DNA from 4 places in the Streptomyces kunmingensis genome. Region 1 is predicted to be linked to each of the others. Evidence: riboswitches for the same ligand, from Rfam matches in the RefSeq annotation. Region 1 holds a riboswitch; each other region holds the start of a gene.
The links. A riboswitch is a leader RNA that binds a small molecule or an ion and turns the genes downstream of it on or off. The one in region 1 is predicted to bind cobalamin.
Positions count from the first base shown of each region.

Region 2: another riboswitch for cobalamin. It lies ahead of ABD366_RS22565 (ribonucleoside-diphosphate reductase subunit alpha); the one in region 1 lies ahead of ABD366_RS07330 (ABC transporter substrate-binding protein).
Region 3: another riboswitch for cobalamin. It lies ahead of metE (5-methyltetrahydropteroyltriglutamate--homocysteine S-methyltransferase); the one in region 1 lies ahead of ABD366_RS07330 (ABC transporter substrate-binding protein).
Region 4: another riboswitch for cobalamin. It lies ahead of nicT (Nickel transporter NicT); the one in region 1 lies ahead of ABD366_RS07330 (ABC transporter substrate-binding protein).

Region 1 is NZ_BAAATS010000005.1:457,779-461,966, forward strand. Features, by position in the region: gene ABD366_RS07320 (basic amino acid/polyamine antiporter) at 1-753, shown strand, start outside; gene ABD366_RS07325 (arginine deiminase) at 788-2,050, shown strand; cobalamin riboswitch at 2,175-2,377, shown strand; gene ABD366_RS07330 (ABC transporter substrate-binding protein) at 2,413-3,477, shown strand; gene ABD366_RS07335 (FecCD family ABC transporter permease) at 3,474-4,188, shown strand, end outside.
Region 2 is NZ_BAAATS010000018.1:202,575-206,762, forward strand. Features, by position in the region: gene ABD366_RS22555 (DUF3311 domain-containing protein) at 1-60, shown strand, start outside; gene mctP (monocarboxylate uptake permease MctP) at 57-1,682, shown strand; cobalamin riboswitch at 1,807-1,934, shown strand; gene ABD366_RS22565 (ribonucleoside-diphosphate reductase subunit alpha) at 2,058-4,188, shown strand, end outside.
Region 3 is NZ_BAAATS010000028.1:235,918-240,105, reverse strand. Features, by position in the region: gene ABD366_RS32010 (hypothetical protein) at 1-264, shown strand, start outside; gene ABD366_RS32005 (sigma-70 family RNA polymerase sigma factor) at 488-1,081, shown strand; cobalamin riboswitch at 1,191-1,414, shown strand; gene metE (5-methyltetrahydropteroyltriglutamate--homocysteine S-methyltransferase) at 1,579-3,903, shown strand; gene ABD366_RS31995 (response regulator transcription factor) at 3,938-4,188, opposite strand, start outside.
Region 4 is NZ_BAAATS010000005.1:584,801-588,988, reverse strand. Features, by position in the region: gene ABD366_RS07885 (CaiB/BaiF CoA transferase family protein) at 1-405, opposite strand, end outside; gene nicT (Nickel transporter NicT) at 485-1,606, opposite strand; cobalamin riboswitch at 1,638-1,857, opposite strand; gene ABD366_RS07875 (inorganic diphosphatase) at 1,904-2,329, opposite strand; gene ABD366_RS07870 (GNAT family N-acetyltransferase) at 2,499-2,999, opposite strand; gene rho (transcription termination factor Rho) at 3,071-4,188, opposite strand, start outside.

The DNA of each region.
Region 1 (4,188 bases):
AAGCGCTCCGACGTCGGCCGGGCCACGATCCTCGGCTTCCTCAGCGTCTTCGCCGTCTTCGCCTCCGTCGTCATCGTGTCGTACGGGATCCTGCCGATGGGCGAGATCGCCGAGCTGCGCCAGCCGTCCATGGCGGGCGTGCTCGAGGACGCCGTCGGCACCTGGGGCAAGGTGTTCATCAGCGTCGGCCTGATCGTCTCCGTCCTCGGCGCCTATCTGGCGTGGACGCTGATGGCCGCCGAAGTGCTGTTCGTGGCGGCCAAGGACGACGACATGCCGCGGTTCCTGCGGCGCGCCACCGCCGCGGACGTCCCCGTGCCCGCGCTGCTCATGACGACCGTGCTCACGCAGGTGGTGCTGGTCGTCACCGCGTTCTCGGACGACGCCTTCAACTTCGCGCTCGACCTCACCAGCTCGCTCTCCCTGATCCCGTACCTGCTGGCCGCCGCCTTCGCCGTGAAGCTCGGGACGCGCACCGACCGCCGTACGGAGGGCGGGCGCACCACGTCGCGCGAGCTGACGATCGCGGCGATCGCCACGCTCTACACGGCGTTCATGCTGTACGCCGCCGGGCTGAAGTTCGTCCTGGTCTCGTTCGTCTTCTACGCGCCGGCCACGATCCTGTTCGTCATGGCCCGCAGGGAGCAGGGCAGACGCCTGTTCTCCCCGCGCGAGCTGGCCATCCTGGCCGTGTCCGTCGTGGGCGCCGTGCTCGGCGTCGTCGCGCTGGCCGCCGGCTGGATCAGCCTGTGAGTCCCGTCCGCCCCTCAAGCCCCGGAGGCACACCGTGACCGACCACGACACCCCCGCTTCGGCCGCGTACGGCGTCCACTCCGAGGTGGGCCGGCTGCGCAAGGTGCTCGTCTGCTCGCCGGGGCTCGCCCACCGCCGGCTGACCCCGACCAACGCCGACGATCTTCTCTTCGACGACGTCATGTGGGTGGAGAACGCCCAGCGGGACCACGCCGACTTCGTGAACAAGCTGCGGCAGCGCGGTATCGAGGTGGTCGAGCTGCACGAGCTGCTCGCGCAGACCATGGCGCTGCCCCGAGCGCGGTCCTGGCTTCTGGACCGCAAGATCATCGCCAATCAGGTGGGTACGGGGCTGATCGACGACACCCGCGCCTTCCTGGAGACACTGGAGCCGCGACAGCTCGCCGAGTTCCTCATCGGCGGTCTCGCCACCACCGACCTGCCGGACGAGTACCGCTCCGCGTACGTGTCGATGGCCCGGGAATCGACCGGTGTACGCGAGTACCTGATGCCGCCGCTGCCCAACACGCTCTACACCCGCGACACCACCTGCTGGCTGTACGGCGGCCTCACCCTCAACCCGCTGTACTGGCCCGCGCGGCACGACGAGACCCTGCTGATGAAGGCGATCTACTGCTTCCACCCGGACTTCGTCGACTCGACCGTGTGGTGGGGCGACCCCGAACTCGCCTGGGGGCAGGCCACGTTCGAGGGCGGCGACATCATGCCCGTCGGCAACGGCGTGGTCCTGATGGGCATGAGCGAGCGCACCTCGCGGCAGGCCATCACGCAGGTCGCCGCCGCCCTGTTCAAGAGCGGCGCGGCCGAGCACGTCATCGTCGCCGGGATGCCGAAGCTGCGCTCGGCGATGCATCTGGACACCGTCTTCACGTTCGCCGACCGGGACATCGTGACGCTCTACCCGCGGATCATGGACTCGGTGCACACGTTCTCGCTGCGGCCCAGCGACCGGGCGCCGGGGCTCTCCATCGTCGACGAGGGCTCCGCGTCCTTCGTCGACGTCGTCGCCAAGGGGCTCGGACTGCCGGACCTGCGGGTGATCGAGACCGGCGGCGACGTCTACGCGTCCGAGCGCCAGCAGTGGGACAGCGGCAACAACGCGGTCGCCCTCGAACCCGGCGTCGTCGTCACCTACGACCGCAACACCCAGACCAACACACTGCTGCGCAAGGCCGGCGTCGAGGTCATCACCATCGTCGGCGCCGAACTCGGCCGCGGCCGCGGCGGCGGCCACTGCATGACGTGCCCCATCATCCGCGAGCCCGTGACCTTCTGACCGCGCTCGCCCGCCACGGTGCCGGTGACGAAGACGTCGCCGGGGTACAGGAACGGCCGATCCTGACCCGGGTAGTGAGGCTGCGCACGAGCGGCGAACGATTTCCGGGAGCTGGTCAGGCGCGTGATACGTTCCGGAGGCCAGTCGTACCTTTGTGCGTTCTCGAACGCGTACGGGTCAGGGAATCCGGTGGAAATCCGGAGCTGACGCGCAGCGGTGAGGGTGACGGGCGGAGCCACAGCCACTGAGCCGATCGCCGGTTCGGGAAGGCGCCCCGTCCGGACGATCCCAAGTCCGAAGACCTGCTGGCACCCTCCGGAGCCGAACTGCGGCCGGGGGTGAACCGTAGGCCGGCTCCGCGCATGAGCCCTGGACGCAGAGGAACTCCCGTGCTGTTCGCACGTCACATCCGCCGTAGCGCACCGCTGTTGGCGGGCGCCCTTCTCCTCACGGCGTGCGGCGGCTCGGGCTCCGCCGGCACCGCGGACCGCGCGGGCGCTTCGGACTCCGCCGTCACCCTGGACAACTGCGGCAAGAAGGTCCGCGTCGCGCACGCCCCGCGCCGTGCCGTCGCCCTCGACCAGGGATCCGCGGAGATCATGCTCTCGCTCGGTCTCGCGGACCGGATGGTGGGGACCGCGACGTGGACCGATCCCGTCCTGAAGGGGCTGGAGAAGGCGAACGCGAAGGTGCCGCGGCTCGCCGACCGCTACCCGTCCTTCGAGAAGGTCCTGGACACCGAACCGGACTTCGTCTCCGCGTCGCTCACGAACACCATCGGCAAGGGCGGGGTGGCGCCGCGTGAGCAGTTCGACAAGCTCGGCGTGCCCACCTACCTCTCCCCCACCGACTGCGCCGGCAAGGACAACAGCGGGGACGGCGACGGCGAGCGCACCAGCGCGCTGGCCCTCGACACCGTCTACGGCGAGATACGTGACCTGGCACGGATCTTCGACGTGAAGGAGCGCGGCGACAAACTCGTCGCGCGGCTCCAGTCCCGCGTCGCCAAAGCGACTTCGGGCGTGGACGCCGAGGGTGTGAGCGTCCTGTACTGGTTCGCGAACTCCGACTCGCCGTACATGGCGGGCTGTTGCGGCGCGCCCGGCATCGTCACCAAGGAACTCGGGATGCGCAACGTCTTCGACGACACGCACGAGGAGTGGCCGCAGATCAACTGGGAGACCGTCGCGGACCGCGATCCGGACGTCCTCGTCATCGGCGATCTGACCCGCCGCTCGCAGTCCGCGGAGTCCGCCGCACAGAAGATCAAGTTCCTGGAGAGCGACCCGGTCACCAAGAACATGACCGCGGTCCGCGAGAAGCGCTACGTCCTGCTCAGCGGGCAGGCACTGAACCCGACGATCCGCACCGTCGACGGGGTGGAGAAGGTGGCCGCCGCGCTGCGCGACTTCGGCCTGGACAAGTGAGCGCCCTCCGGCCCGCCCTGTACTGGGCCGCGGCCCTCGCGGCACTCTGCGCCTCGGTCGCCGTGGCCATCACCATCGGCCCGGCGCACATCAGCGTCGCCGATGTGTGGTCGGCGGTCGGCGCCCGGCTCGGCTGGGGCGGTTCGGACCTCTCCCCGATCCGCGACGGCATCGTCTGGAACCTCCGGCTGCCGCGCACCCTGCTCGCCGCGGTCTGCGGGGCCGGGCTCGCGGTGTGCGGCACGGTGCTGCAAGCACTGCTGCGCAACCCCCTCGCCGACCCGTTCGTGCTCGGCGTCTCCTCGGGCGCGTCGACCGGCGCCGTCCTCGTCGTGGTGCTCGGCCTCGGCGGCGGCGCCCTCTCCGTGTCCGGCGGGGCGTTCATCGGCGCGCTCTGCTCGTTCGCCCTCGTCCTGGTCCTCAGCCATGTGCTGGGCGGCACGACGGACCGGGTGGTGCTGTGCGGGGTCGCGGCGATGCAGCTGTTCTCCTCACTGACCTCGTTCGTGGTCCTGACCGCGGCCGATGCCGAGACGACCCGCGGCGTCCTGTTCTGGCTGCTCGGCTCGCTCGGCGGAGTCGGCTGGACCGAGGTGTGGCTGTGTCTCGCGGTGCTCGTGGTGACGCTGACGGTCTGCCTCGGGTACGGCCGGACTCTGGACGCCTTCTCCTTCGGGCCGGAGGCGGCGGCCGCGCTCGGCGTGCACGTGG
Region 2 (4,188 bases), on a different contig from region 1:
CAGCGCGGCCGCAAGGCGTCGGCCTCCGCGTCCACCCAGGCTCCGGAGGGTCAGCGATGAACGGCGGCGTCAACGGTGTCGCGCTCACCGTCTTCATCTTCTTCTTCCTGGCCGTCACGGTCATGGGCTTCCTCGCCGCGCGCTGGCGCCGGTCCGAGAACGAGTCGCTCGACGAATGGGGCCTGGGCGGACGCTCGTTCGGCACCTGGATCACCTGGTTCCTGCTCGGCGGCGACCTCTACACGGCGTACACCTTCGTCGCCGTCCCCGCGGCGATCTACGCGGCGGGCGCGTCCGGCTTCTTCGCCGTGCCCTACACGATCCTGGTGTACCCGCTGATCTTCACGTTCCTGCCGCGCCTGTGGTCGGTCTCGCACAAGCACGGGTACGTGACCACGTCGGACTTCGTGCGCGGACGCTTCGGCTCCAAGGGCCTCTCACTGGCCGTCGCGATCACCGGCATCCTCGCCACGATGCCGTACATCGCACTGCAGCTCGTCGGCATCCAGGCGGTGCTCGACGTGATGGGCGTCGGCGGCGGCGAGAACACGAACTGGTTCATCAAGGACCTGCCGCTCCTCATCGCGTTCGGCGTGCTCGCGGCGTACACGTACTCCTCGGGTCTGCGGGCCCCGGCGCTGATCGCGTTCGTCAAGGACGGCCTGATCTACCTCGTCATCCTGGTCGCGATCATCTACATCCCGATCAAGCTGGGCGGCTTCGACGACATCTTCGCCGCGGCGGGCGAGAAGTTCGAGAAGCTCAATCCGGCGACCGGCAAACCCGTCGGGGCGCTCGCCCCCGGTGAGGCGGGCCACTGGACGTACGCGACACTCGCGCTCGGCTCGGCCCTCGCGCTGTTCATGTACCCGCACTCGATCACGGCGACCCTGTCGTCCAAGAGCCGCAACGTGATCCGCCGCAACACCACGATCCTGCCGCTCTACTCGCTCATGCTGGGCCTGCTCGCGCTGCTCGGGTTCATGGCGATCGCGGCCGGGATCAAGGTGCAGAACGGCCAGCTGGCGATCCCGCAGCTCTTCGAGGACATGTTCCCCGACTGGTTCACGGGTGTCGCCTTCGCCGCCATCGGCATCGGCGCGCTGGTCCCGGCGGCGATCATGTCCATCGCCGCGGCGAACCTCTTCACGCGCAACATCTACAAGGACTTCATCAAGCCCGACGCGACCCCGGCGCAGGAGACCAAGGTCTCCAAGCTCGTGTCGCTGCTCGTGAAGGTCGGCGCTCTCGCCTTCGTCCTGACCATGGACAAGACCGTCGCCATCAACTTCCAGCTGCTCGGCGGCATCTGGATCCTGCAGACCATGCCGGCCCTGGTGGGCGGCCTGTTCACGCGCTGGTTCCACCGCTGGGCGCTGCTCGCCGGCTGGGCTGTCGGCATGGTCTACGGCACGCTCGCCGCGTACGGGGTGGCGTCGCCGACGCAGAAGCACTTCGGCGGTTCCTCGAAGGAGATTCCCGGCATCGGGGAGATCGGCTACATCGGTCTGACGGCGTTCGTCATGAACGTGGTCGTGACCGTGGTCCTGACCTTCGTCCTGAAGGCCGTGAAGGCTCCGGACGGCGTCGACGAGACGGCGCCCGAGGACTACACCGCGGACGCGGGCGACAAGGGCGTCCAGCAGGACCTGCCCGTCGTCGGAGCGGACTCCGGGCACTAGACACCCCCGCATCGAAGGACGGGCCCCTCCCTGTGGAGGGGCCCGTCCCTTTGTGCGTGGGATCTTTCCCCCGGACCCGGTCGACACAAGATATGGGCCTGCCACGAACACCCGGCACAACATGTATGCTCGCTCTCGCTGCAGCCGCAGGGGAATCCGGTGCAAATCCGGAACTGTCCCGCAACGGTGAACGTACGCGTACATAAAGGCGCCCACGTGAGTCCGACGACCTGCCTCAGCCCGTCCGAGCCGCCCGGCCCGGACGGAGAGACGTCCGGGCCTCGCGGAATGGGCCGGTGACGACGGCGCCCCTTCGCGCGTGCCCGAGCCACTCCTCCCCCGCAGGTCTCGAGCCGAGCGAGGGAGAGCCCCCACGTGACCATCGCGCCGCCCGCCGAAACAGCCCCGGCCGCACCGGTCTCCGCCGCACCGGACGACGCTCCGGGCACTGCGCTGCTGCGCACCCTGACCGAGCTGACCGCCGATCTCCCCGGCACCGACCCCGGCCGGGTCGCCGCCGCCGCCCTGCGCGGCCGCAGCGCCCGCGCCGACACGGCCGAGCTGCGCGAACTCGCCACCGAGGCCGCGGCCGGGCTGATCTCCGAGGACCCCGTCTACTCGCGGCTCGCCGCCCGCCTCCTCACGCTCTCCATCGCCGCCGAGGCCGCCTCGCAGGGCGTGACCTCCTTCACCGGCTCCGTCGCCGTCGGCCACCGCGAGGGCCTGATCGCCGACCGCACCGCCGAGTTCGTCCGCGTCCACGCGGCACGGCTCGACGCGCTCATCGACACCGCGGCCGACGACCGGTTCGGCTACTTCGGCCTGCGCACCCTGCACAGCCGCTACCTGCTGCGCCACCCGATCACCCGGCACGTCATCGAGACCCCGCAGCACTTCATGCTGCGCGTCGCGGCGGGCCTGGCCGAGGACGAATCCGTCCGCGCCCTGGACGAAGTGGCGGCCCTCTACGGCCTGATGAGCCGCCTGGACTACCTGCCCTCCTCCCCCACCCTCTTCAACTCCGGCACCCGGCACCCCCAGATGTCGAGCTGCTACCTGCTCGACTCCCCGCTGGACGAGCTCGACTCGATCTACGACCGCTACCACCAGGTGGCCCGCCTCTCCAAGCACGCCGGCGGCATCGGACTCTCGTACTCCCGCATCCGCAGCCGCGGTTCGCTGATCCGCGGCACGAACGGGCACTCCAACGGCATCGTGCCGTTCCTGAAGACCCTCGACGCGTCGGTCGCCGCCGTGAACCAGGGCGGACGCCGCAAGGGCGCGGCCGCCGTCTACCTGGAGACGTGGCACTCCGACATCGAGGAGTTCCTGGAGCTGCGCGACAACACCGGCGAGGACGCGCGCCGCACCCACAACCTCAACCTCGCGCACTGGATCCCCGACGAGTTCATGCGCCGGGTCGCCGAGGGCGCCGACTGGTCGCTGTTCTCCCCGGCGGACGTGCCCGAGCTCGTCGACCTGTACGGCGCGGAGTTCGAGGACGCGTACCGCAGGGCGGAGGCCGAGGGGAAGGCGCAGAATACCATCCCCGCCCGGGATCTGTACGGCCGCATGATGCGCACCCTCGCGCAGACCGGCAACGGCTGGATGACCTTCAAGGACGCCGCCAACCGCACCGCCAACCAGACCGCGGAGCCCGGCCACACCGTCCACTCCTCGAACCTGTGCACCGAGATCCTGGAGGTCACGGACGACGGCGAGACGGCCGTCTGCAACCTCGGCTCGGTGAACCTCGGCGCGTTCGTGGCCGACGGCGAGCTCGACTGGGAGCGGCTCGACGAGACCGTCCGCACCGCCGTCACCTTCCTCGACCGCGTCGTCGACATCAACTTCTACCCGACCGAGCAGGCGGGCCGCTCCAACGCCCGCTGGCGCCCGGTCGGCCTCGGCGCGATGGGTTTGCAGGACGTCTTCTTCAAGCTGCGGCTGCCCTTCGACTCCCCCGAGGCCAAGGTCCTCTCCACGCGGATCCAGGAGCGCATCATGCTCGCCGCGTACGAGGCCTCCGCCGACCTCGCCGAACGCCCCCAAGCGCCTTCGACAAGCTCCGGTGCAGGGGGGACCCCCATCGGCCCCCTGCCCGCCTGGGAGAAGACCCGCACCGCCCGCGGCGTCCTGCACCCCGACCACTACCCCGACGCCCAGGTGACCTGGCCGGAGCGGTGGGCCGCGCTGCGGGAACGTATCGCCACCGTCGGCATGCGCAACTCGCTGCTCCTCGCCATCGCGCCGACCGCGACGATCGCCTCGATCGCGGGCGTCTACGAGTGCATCGAGCCGCAGGTCTCCAACCTCTTCAAGCGCGAGACGCTGTCCGGCGAGTTCCTCCAGGTCAACGCGTACCTGGTCGACGAGTTGAAGCGGCTCGGCGTCTGGGACGCGCAGACCCGGGAGGCGCTGCGCGAGTCCAACGGCTCGGTGCAGGGCTTCACCTGGGTGCCCGAGGAGGTCCGCGCCCTGTACCGCACGGCGTGGGAGCTCCCGC
Region 3 (4,188 bases), on a different contig from region 1:
GCGGGGATGCTCGCCGCTCACCTGTGCGCGGCAGTGGTGTGCGGTGCGTGGCTGGGCCGGGGCGAACAAGTCGCCTTCGACGCCCTTCGCGCCGTCGAGTGCTGGCTGAGTGCGCCGCTCCGCCTCCCGCGACTGCGCACGGTCCCGGTGTCCGGCGTTCTCCTCCCTCTCCTCAGGCCCGCCTCCGACCGGGCTCCGCGCCGTCTCCTTCTCGCCCGGTCGATCACTTCCAGGGGACCACCTGCCCGATTCGCTGTCGCCTGACGACAGCCGGCATCCCGGCGCCACCCCACACCAGGCGCCGGGCAGCGGTCACGTGCCGCCGCGCGACCGCCCCTCTCACTCCCCGCACCGGAGTCGTACCACGCGGCCACTCGGCTGCAGGCCTCGTCGCCCGGCACCTCTCCACATCAACTCTGTCTGTCCACGGGGCCAGTCACCCTGCCGCACGGGTCGCCTCCGGTGTCCGACCCGAGAAGGACACCAGGTGATCACTCCTGCCCTGCCGCGTTCGCGGGACGAGTCGGCGACCGTGCTCGCTCTCGCCGCCCGTGGCGGTGACCCGTGCGCCGCCGACCTCTTCGTCCGCGCGCTCCACCACGACGTCCGGCGTTACGTGGCGCGACTGTGCGCCGATCCCCACCTCGCCGACGACCTCGCCCAGGAGACGTTCCTGCGGGCGCTCGGCAGTCTCCACCGCTTCGAGGGGCGGTCCTCGGCCCGGACCTGGATCCTGTCGATCGCGCGCCGCTCGGTCGTCGACAACTTCCGGCGGGACGCGGCCCGGCCGCGCTTGTCGCAGACCGCCGACTGGCACAGCGCGGCGGAGCGTGCCCGGCTCCACCCCGCTCCCGGCTTCGACGAGGGCGTGGCGCTCTCCGCCCTGCTGGAGGCGCTTCCCGAGAAGCGCCGCGAGGCCTTCGTCCTGACGCAGCTCCTCGGTCTGCCGTACACGGAGGCGGCAGCGCTCATCGGCTGCCCTGTGGGGACGATCCGTTCCCGTGTCAACCGCGCCCGCCTGACCCTGATCGCACAACTGGAGGACGCGGAACGGCATGCGGCGGGTGCGATGCCGGACTGACGGGCCGGAACGTCGGTGCCGGCCTCCTGGAGGTCCCGCTGCCGTGCACCGCGTGTCTCATCTCCATCCGGATCCTGGACGCCCTGGTGAACCTCGGCCCGGGCGTCCTAGGGTGGCTCCCGCAGCTGGTTCGCCCTGTCAGCCAGGCAGGGAGTCGCAAGAGGGAACCCGGTGGGAATCCGGGACTGCCCCGCAGCGGTGAGTGGGAACGACCGCCGTCTTACGCACTGGACCTCGGGAAAGAGGTCTGGGAAGCGACGGCCAGTAGGTGTCCGTCCGGTCCGGACGGATGTGCTCGCGAGTCCGAAGACCTGCCATCTGCCCGTGTGCGTACGACGCGTACGCGGACATCCCGGTGACCTCGTGGGCGGGTCGGCGTACATATGCGGCGGACGACCGCGGCTTTGCCGCGCGAGGTCGAACCGCCGTCCGTGTCACTCCTTCGTGCCGTACGGGTCCCCGGGGCCCCAGGGATACGTCTCTCGAAGGAGATCTCCGTGACCACCAGGACCGCAGCCGCGGCAGCACGTGCCACCGTGTACGGCTACCCCCGCCAGGGCCGGAACCGCGAACTCAAGAAGGCGGTCGAGGGCTACTGGAAGGGCCGTGTCACCGCCGACGCCCTCCGGACCATCGCCGCGGGCCTGCGCCGCACGAACTGGCGGGAACTCTCCGCCGCCGGCATCACCGAAGTCCCCACCGGCGATTTCTCCTCCTACGACCACGTCCTGGACACCACCGTCATGGTCGGTGCGATCCCCGCGCGCCACCGGGCCGCCGTGGACGCCGACGCACTGGACGGCTACTTCGCGATGGCCCGCGGCACACAGGACGTCGCGCCGCTGGAAATGACCAAGTGGTTCGACACCAACTACCACTATCTGGTGCCCGAGTTGGGGCCTCAGACCGTCTTCACCGCCGACTCCACCAAGCAGGTCACGGAGTTCGGGGAAGCCCTCGCTCTCGGCCTTTCGCCCCGGCCCGTTCTCGTCGGCCCGGTCACGTATCTCCTGCTCGCGAAGCCCGCGCCCGGTATCGCCGCCGACTTCGACCCGCTCACCCTCCTCGACCGGCTGCTGCCCGTGTACGCAGAGGTGCTGGCCGATCTGCGCGCGGCGGGTGCCGAGTGGGTGCAGCTCGACGAGCCCGCCCTCGTCCAGGACCGCACCCCGGCCGAACTGAACGCCGCGGCCCGCGCCTACCGCGATCTCGGCGGCCTGACCGACCGGCCCAAGCTCCTGGTCGCCTCCTACTTCGACCGCCTCGGCGACGCCCTTCCCGTGCTCGCCAAGGCGCCTGTCGACGGCCTCGCCCTCGACTTCACCGACGCGGCGGCCGCCAATCTCGACGCGCTCGCCGCCGTCGGCGGTCTGCCCGGCAAGCGACTCGTGGCCGGTGTCGTCAACGGCCGCAACATCTGGGTCAACGACCTGGAGAAGTCGCTCACCACGCTCGGCACCCTGCTCGGACTCGCCGACCGGGTCGACGTCGCCGCGTCCTGCTCGCTGCTGCACGTCCCGCTGGACGCTTCCCTGGAGCGCGACATCGATCCGCAGATCCTGCGCTGGCTCGCCTTCGCCCGGCAGAAGACCGCCGAGATCGCCGCGCTCGCCAAGGGTCTCGCCCTGGGCACGGACGCGATCACCGCCGAACTCGCGGTCAACCGGGCCGCCCTGTCCTCCCGCGCGACCTCGCCGATCACCCGTGACCCCGCGGTGCGCGCCCGAGCCGCCGCCGTCACCGGATCCGACGCCCGCCGCGCCCAGGCGTACCCGGAGCGGGCCGCCGCCCAGCGCACACACCTCGGCCTGCCGCTCCTGCCGACCACCACGATCGGCTCGTTCCCGCAGACCGCCGAACTGCGCACCGCCCGCGCCGACTTGAGGGCCGGCCGCATCGACACCGCGGGGTACGAAGAGCGCATCAGGAACGAGATCCGCGACGTCATCTCCTTCCAGGAGAAGACCGGCATCGACGTCCTGGTGCACGGCGAGCCCGAGCGCAACGACATGGTCCAGTACTTCGCCGAGCAGCTCACCGGCTACCTGGCGACGCAGCAAGGCTGGGTCCAGTCGTACGGCACGCGGTACGTGCGTCCGCCGGTCCTGGCCGGCGACATCTCGCGGCCGGACCCGATGACGGTGCGCTGGACCACGTACGCCCAGTCGCTGTCGGACCGGCCCGTCAAGGGCATGCTCACCGGCCCTGTCACCATGCTCGCCTGGTCCTTCGTCCGCGACGACCAGCCGCTCGGCTCCACCGCACGCCAGGTCGCCCTCGCCCTGCGCGACGAGGTCGACGACCTGGAGGCGAACGGCGCTTCGGTCATCCAGGTCGACGAGCCCGCGCTGCGCGAGACGCTGCCGCTGCGCGCCGAAGACCATGCCGCGTACCTGGCCTGGGCCACCGAGGCGTTCCGGCTCACGACCGCGGGCGTGCGTCCGCAGACGCAGATCCACACGCACATGTGTTACGCCGAGTTCGGCGACGTCGTCCAGGCCATCGACGACCTCGACGCCGATGTCATCAGCCTCGAAGCGGCCCGCAGCCACATGCAGGTCGCCCATGAGCTGGCCGAGCACGGGTACCCGCGCGAGGCGGGACCCGGGGTCTACGACATCCACTCGCCCCGCGTCCCCAGCCAGGAGGAGTCAGCCGCTCTGCTGCGTACGGGACTTGAGGCCATCCCGGCCGAGCGGCTGTGGGTCAACCCGGACTGCGGGCTGAAGACCCGCGGGTGGCCCGAGACGCGTGCCTCGCTGGAGAATGTGGTCGCCGCCGCTCGTACCGTCCGCGGCGAGCTGAACGATCCCACCGTCTGACGCGACCGGTCGGCGAGCTGTCGGCCCGGGGCACTCACAGTGCCTCGGACCGGCGGTGGTCACTCGCGGTGACCAGGCCGGTTTCGTAGGCGGTGACGACGGCCTGGACGCGGTCGCGCAGGCGGAGCTTGGCGAGGACGCGGGTGACGTGCGTCTTGACGGTGGTCTCCGCGAGGTGAAGGCGGGCGGCGAGCTCGGCGTTGCTCAGGCCCTGCGCGAGCAGGCGCAGCACGTCGAGTTCGCGGGGGGTCAGGGTGGCCAGGTCACGGTGGAGGGTGGCGGTTT
Region 4 (4,188 bases), 130 kb from region 1:
CCACGGCCCGTCGCTGCCGTAGCCGGAGATGTCGCAGACGATCAGATCCGGGTGGCGCTCCGCCAACTCCCGCGCGGACAGACCGAGGCGGGCCGCGGCGCCCGGCGCCAGGTTCTGTACGAAGACGTCCGCGCCGGCGAGCAGCCGCTCCAGGACCGCGCGCCCGCCGGCCGTCTTGACGTCGAGCGTCACCGAGTCCTTCGAGCGGTTCAGCCACACGAAGTGGCTGGACTGGCCGTGCACCGTCTCGTCGTAGCGGCGCGCGAAGTCGCCCCCGCCCGGGCGCTCGATCTTGATCACCCGTGCGCCGAGGTCGGCGAGCTGGCGCGTGGCGAACGGCGCGGCCACCGCCTGTTCCAGACTGACGACGGCGACGCCGTCGAGGGGCAGGTGGGCGGCGCTCATCCGGGGTCCTCCGTGCTCGTACGGGTGTCGTCGTGCTGCACGGTATGCGACGCTCACGCCCGCCCGGCGGGCAGGATCCTCAGCCGCTCTCGGCGGCCCGCGTGGACCAGCGCTGCTCGACCCTGGCAAGGCGCCAGTACGCGATCGCCGCCGCCCACACCACGACGAAGAGACCGACGATGACATAGCCGACGTTGTCCAGGTCGAGCCCGGCTATCCACCCCGTCACCGCGTCGGTGAGGCCGAGCTTCTCGTGCAGGACGCCGACGAGTTCGATCGTGCCGATGAAGAAGGCGACCGCGATCGACAGGCCGGTGATGGTGAGGTTGTAGAACACCTTGCGCACCGGGTTGGAGAACGCCCACTGGTAGGCGAAGTTCATGAACGTCCCGTCGAGCGTGTCGAACAGGCTCATGCCCGCGGCGAACAGCAGGGGCAGACACAGGATCGCGTACCAGGGCAGCCCCGCCGCGGCGCCGCTGCCGGCCATCACCATCAAGGTCACCTCGGTCGCCGTGTCGAAGCCGAGGCCGAAGAGGAAACCGAGCGGATACATCTGCCCCGGGCGGGTGATCGACCTGGTGAAACGGCCGAGGATCCGGTTCATGAAACCCCGTGAGTCCAGGTGCTGCTCCAGCGCGCGTTCGTCGTACGAGCCCTCGCGCATCGCCCGGAAGACCTTCAGGATGCCCAGCAGCGCCACGAGGTTGAGCGCGGCGATGAGGTACAGGAACGTACCCGAGACGGTGGTGCCGACGATGCCGAGCACCTGGTGGGTGCCGGACTCGTCGTTCAGCAGGGTGCCCGCGAGGGCCGCGCCGCCCGCGACGAGGGCGGCCATCGCGACGACCACGCTGGAGTGGCCGAGCGCGAACCAGAAACCCACGGAGACGGGCCGCTTGCCGTCCGCCATCAGCTTGCGGGTCGTGTTGTCGATCGCGGCGATGTGGTCGGCGTCGAAGGCGTGCCGCATCCCGAGGGTGTACGCGGTGACGCCGAGGCCGATACCGAAGGCCTTGTTGCCGACCTCGTAGTGCTCGGGGACGACGAGGAGGAACAGCACGCCGAACGCGACGATGTGCAGCGCGGCGATCACCGCCATGAGACCCGCGGTGCGCACGGTGTCCTCGCGGCGCCAGCGGAAGGCCGGGTGGGGGTGCGGGCCGGTGGGCCGCGCGGGGGAGTTTCCGGGCAGGGTCATGCCTTGATCACGCTCCAGCACCTCGTGGATCACTTCGTGAGATGCCGCGGCCGGTCTCCTGGCTTACGGGTGTGCCACGCCGCTCCTGCCTTCCCAGCAGCCCGAAGGCGTCCAGTGGCGCGGTGGAACGGCGTGTTCCGCACCCACCCGAGGGCGGTGCGGAACCCGATCACAGTGGCGAGGGCCGCTCCGGACTTGACCCCTGGGGGCCGTCACCGGTCTTCCCGAGCACCACGGCCCGGCCACCCTAGTCGACGCACTCCCCGGCGCCGCGGGCGGCTGTCCCACCGCGGGCGGCTATCCCCGCCGGCGCGCGCGGGCCCGCCCGATCTCCTCGTACGCCTTGTCGCGGCCCTCCCAGTGCGAGCCCTCCACCGACTTGCCGGGTTCCAGGTCCTTGTAGACCTCGAAGAAATGGGTGATCTCCAGGCGGTCGAACTCGGGGATGTCCTCGATGTCCTGGATCGAGGCATGGCGCGGGTCGTGGGCGGGGACGCAGAGGACCTTCTCGTCCGGGCCCTTCTCGTCGCTCATCACGAACATGCCGATCGCCCGGCACTCGATGGTGCAGCCGGGAAAGGTGGGGTCGTCGGTCAGGACGAGCGCGTCCAGCGGGTCGCCGTCGCCGCCGAGCGTGCCGTCGACGTAGCCGTAGTCCGCGGGGTACTGGGTCGAGGTGAACAGCATGCGGTCGAGCCTGATCCGGCCGAGCTCGTGATCCATCTCGTACTTGTTCCGGGAGCCCTGCGGTATTTCCACGATCACGTCGAACGCGTCGCCGCGCGTCTCGCTGCCGCCCAATGTGGCCTCCTTGCCCCATTGCCGCCCGCTCGGATGCCCCCGAGTGTGCGCCGTGCGCGGCGAGACCGGAACCCCTCGGACCGCGCGGGAGTCACACCGAGGGAGAGATGGGGAAGACGAGTTCGGGGCGGTCCCAGGCGACGGCCGGGGGATGCGCGGCATCGGTCCCGGTGCGCAGGGCCCCCACGCTGCGGTAGAAGCCCTCGGCGGGCGGGTGGGAGACGACGCGCACATGGTCGAGCCCGGCGGTCGCGGCCTCCGCCCGCATGTGCGCGACGAGCAGACGTCCGATGCCCAGGCCCTGCGCGTCGTTCGCGACGAACATCAGGTCCAGCTCGGGAGGGGCGAGGAGCAGGGAGTAGAAGCCGAGTACGCGCTCGTCCGCCCCGCCGGTCGCGCCGGTCGCGACGAAGACCCGGTGCGCCTCGATGTAGTCGGGGCCGACCCGGTAGCCCGCGACCATTCCCGCGTACGGGCCCTCGTAGGCGCGGGAGCCGCGCACGAGCCGGGTCAGGCGTCTGGCGTCGCCCGCGGTGGCCCGCCGCACCGTGACGGCCGGGCCGCCACCGGGGCGCGTAATGCTCGAGGTCATACAGCGAGTATTACGCACCCGGGGGAGGCGTCGGCCCGGTGGGTACCGGTCTCAGCCGGTGGGTACCGGTCTCAGCCGGTGGGCACCGTCGAATGGACCTGGCGCAGGAACGCGGCGTTGTCCGGGGTGCGGCGCAGCTTGTCGAGCAGTGCCTCGTAGGAGGACTGGCCTTCGCGGCCCTGGAGGGCCCGGCGCAGCCCCCGTACGGCGGTCAACTCGGGTGCGGGCAGCAGGAGTTCCTCGCGACGGGTCCCGGAGGGGGTGATGTCGACGGCGGGGTGGACGCGGCGGTCGGCGAGCGAGCGGTCGAGGCGCAGCTCCATGTTGCCGGTGCTCTTGAGCTCCTCGAAGAAGTAGTCGTCGGCGCGGGAGCCGGTGTCGACCAGGGCCGTGGCGAGGATCGTCAGGGAGCCGGCCTCCTCCGTGTTGCGGGCGGCGCCGAACAGGCGCTTCGGGCCGAACAGCGCGGCGGCGTCGACACCGCCGGACAGGGTGCGGCCACCTGAAGAGGCCGCGTTGTTGTGGGCGCGGCACAGCCGGGTGAGGGAGTCGAGCAGGATCACCACGTCGCGGCCCTGTTCGACGAGGCGCTTGGCGCGCTCCACGGCGAGCTCGGCGAGCGCGATGTGTGCCTTGGCGGGCTGGTCGAACGTGGAGGCGTACACCTCGCCGCGCACGGAGCGCCGCATGTCGGTGACCTCCTCGGGGCGTTCGTCGACGAGCACCACCATCAGCTCGGCCTCGGGATGGTTCGCGGCGACGGCCGCGGCGAGCTGCTGGAGCAGGACGGTCTTGCCGGTCTTGGGCGGCGCGACGATCAGTCCGCGCTGCCCTTTGCCGATGGGGGCGAACAGGTCGACGACGCGGCCCCCGAGGCCGCTCGCCGGGCTCTCCATGCGCAGCCGTGCCGCGGGGTGGAGCGGGGTGAGGTCGCCGAAGCGGGGGCGGCGGCGCACGGCGTCGACGGGGGCGCCGTCGATGGTCTCGACGTGGCTGAGCGTGTGCGGTTTGGCGCACAGCCCGTCCACGAAGTCGCCCTTGCGCAGGCCGAGTTGACGGATGAGAGTGGCGGGGACCTGGACATCGCGGGAGGTCGGCAACAGGTCCCTCCCGCGCAGCAGGCCCTGCCCGTTCACGCCGATGTCGAGGACGCCGGCGGTCCGGACGGGGGCCTTGGGTGCGGAGGCGG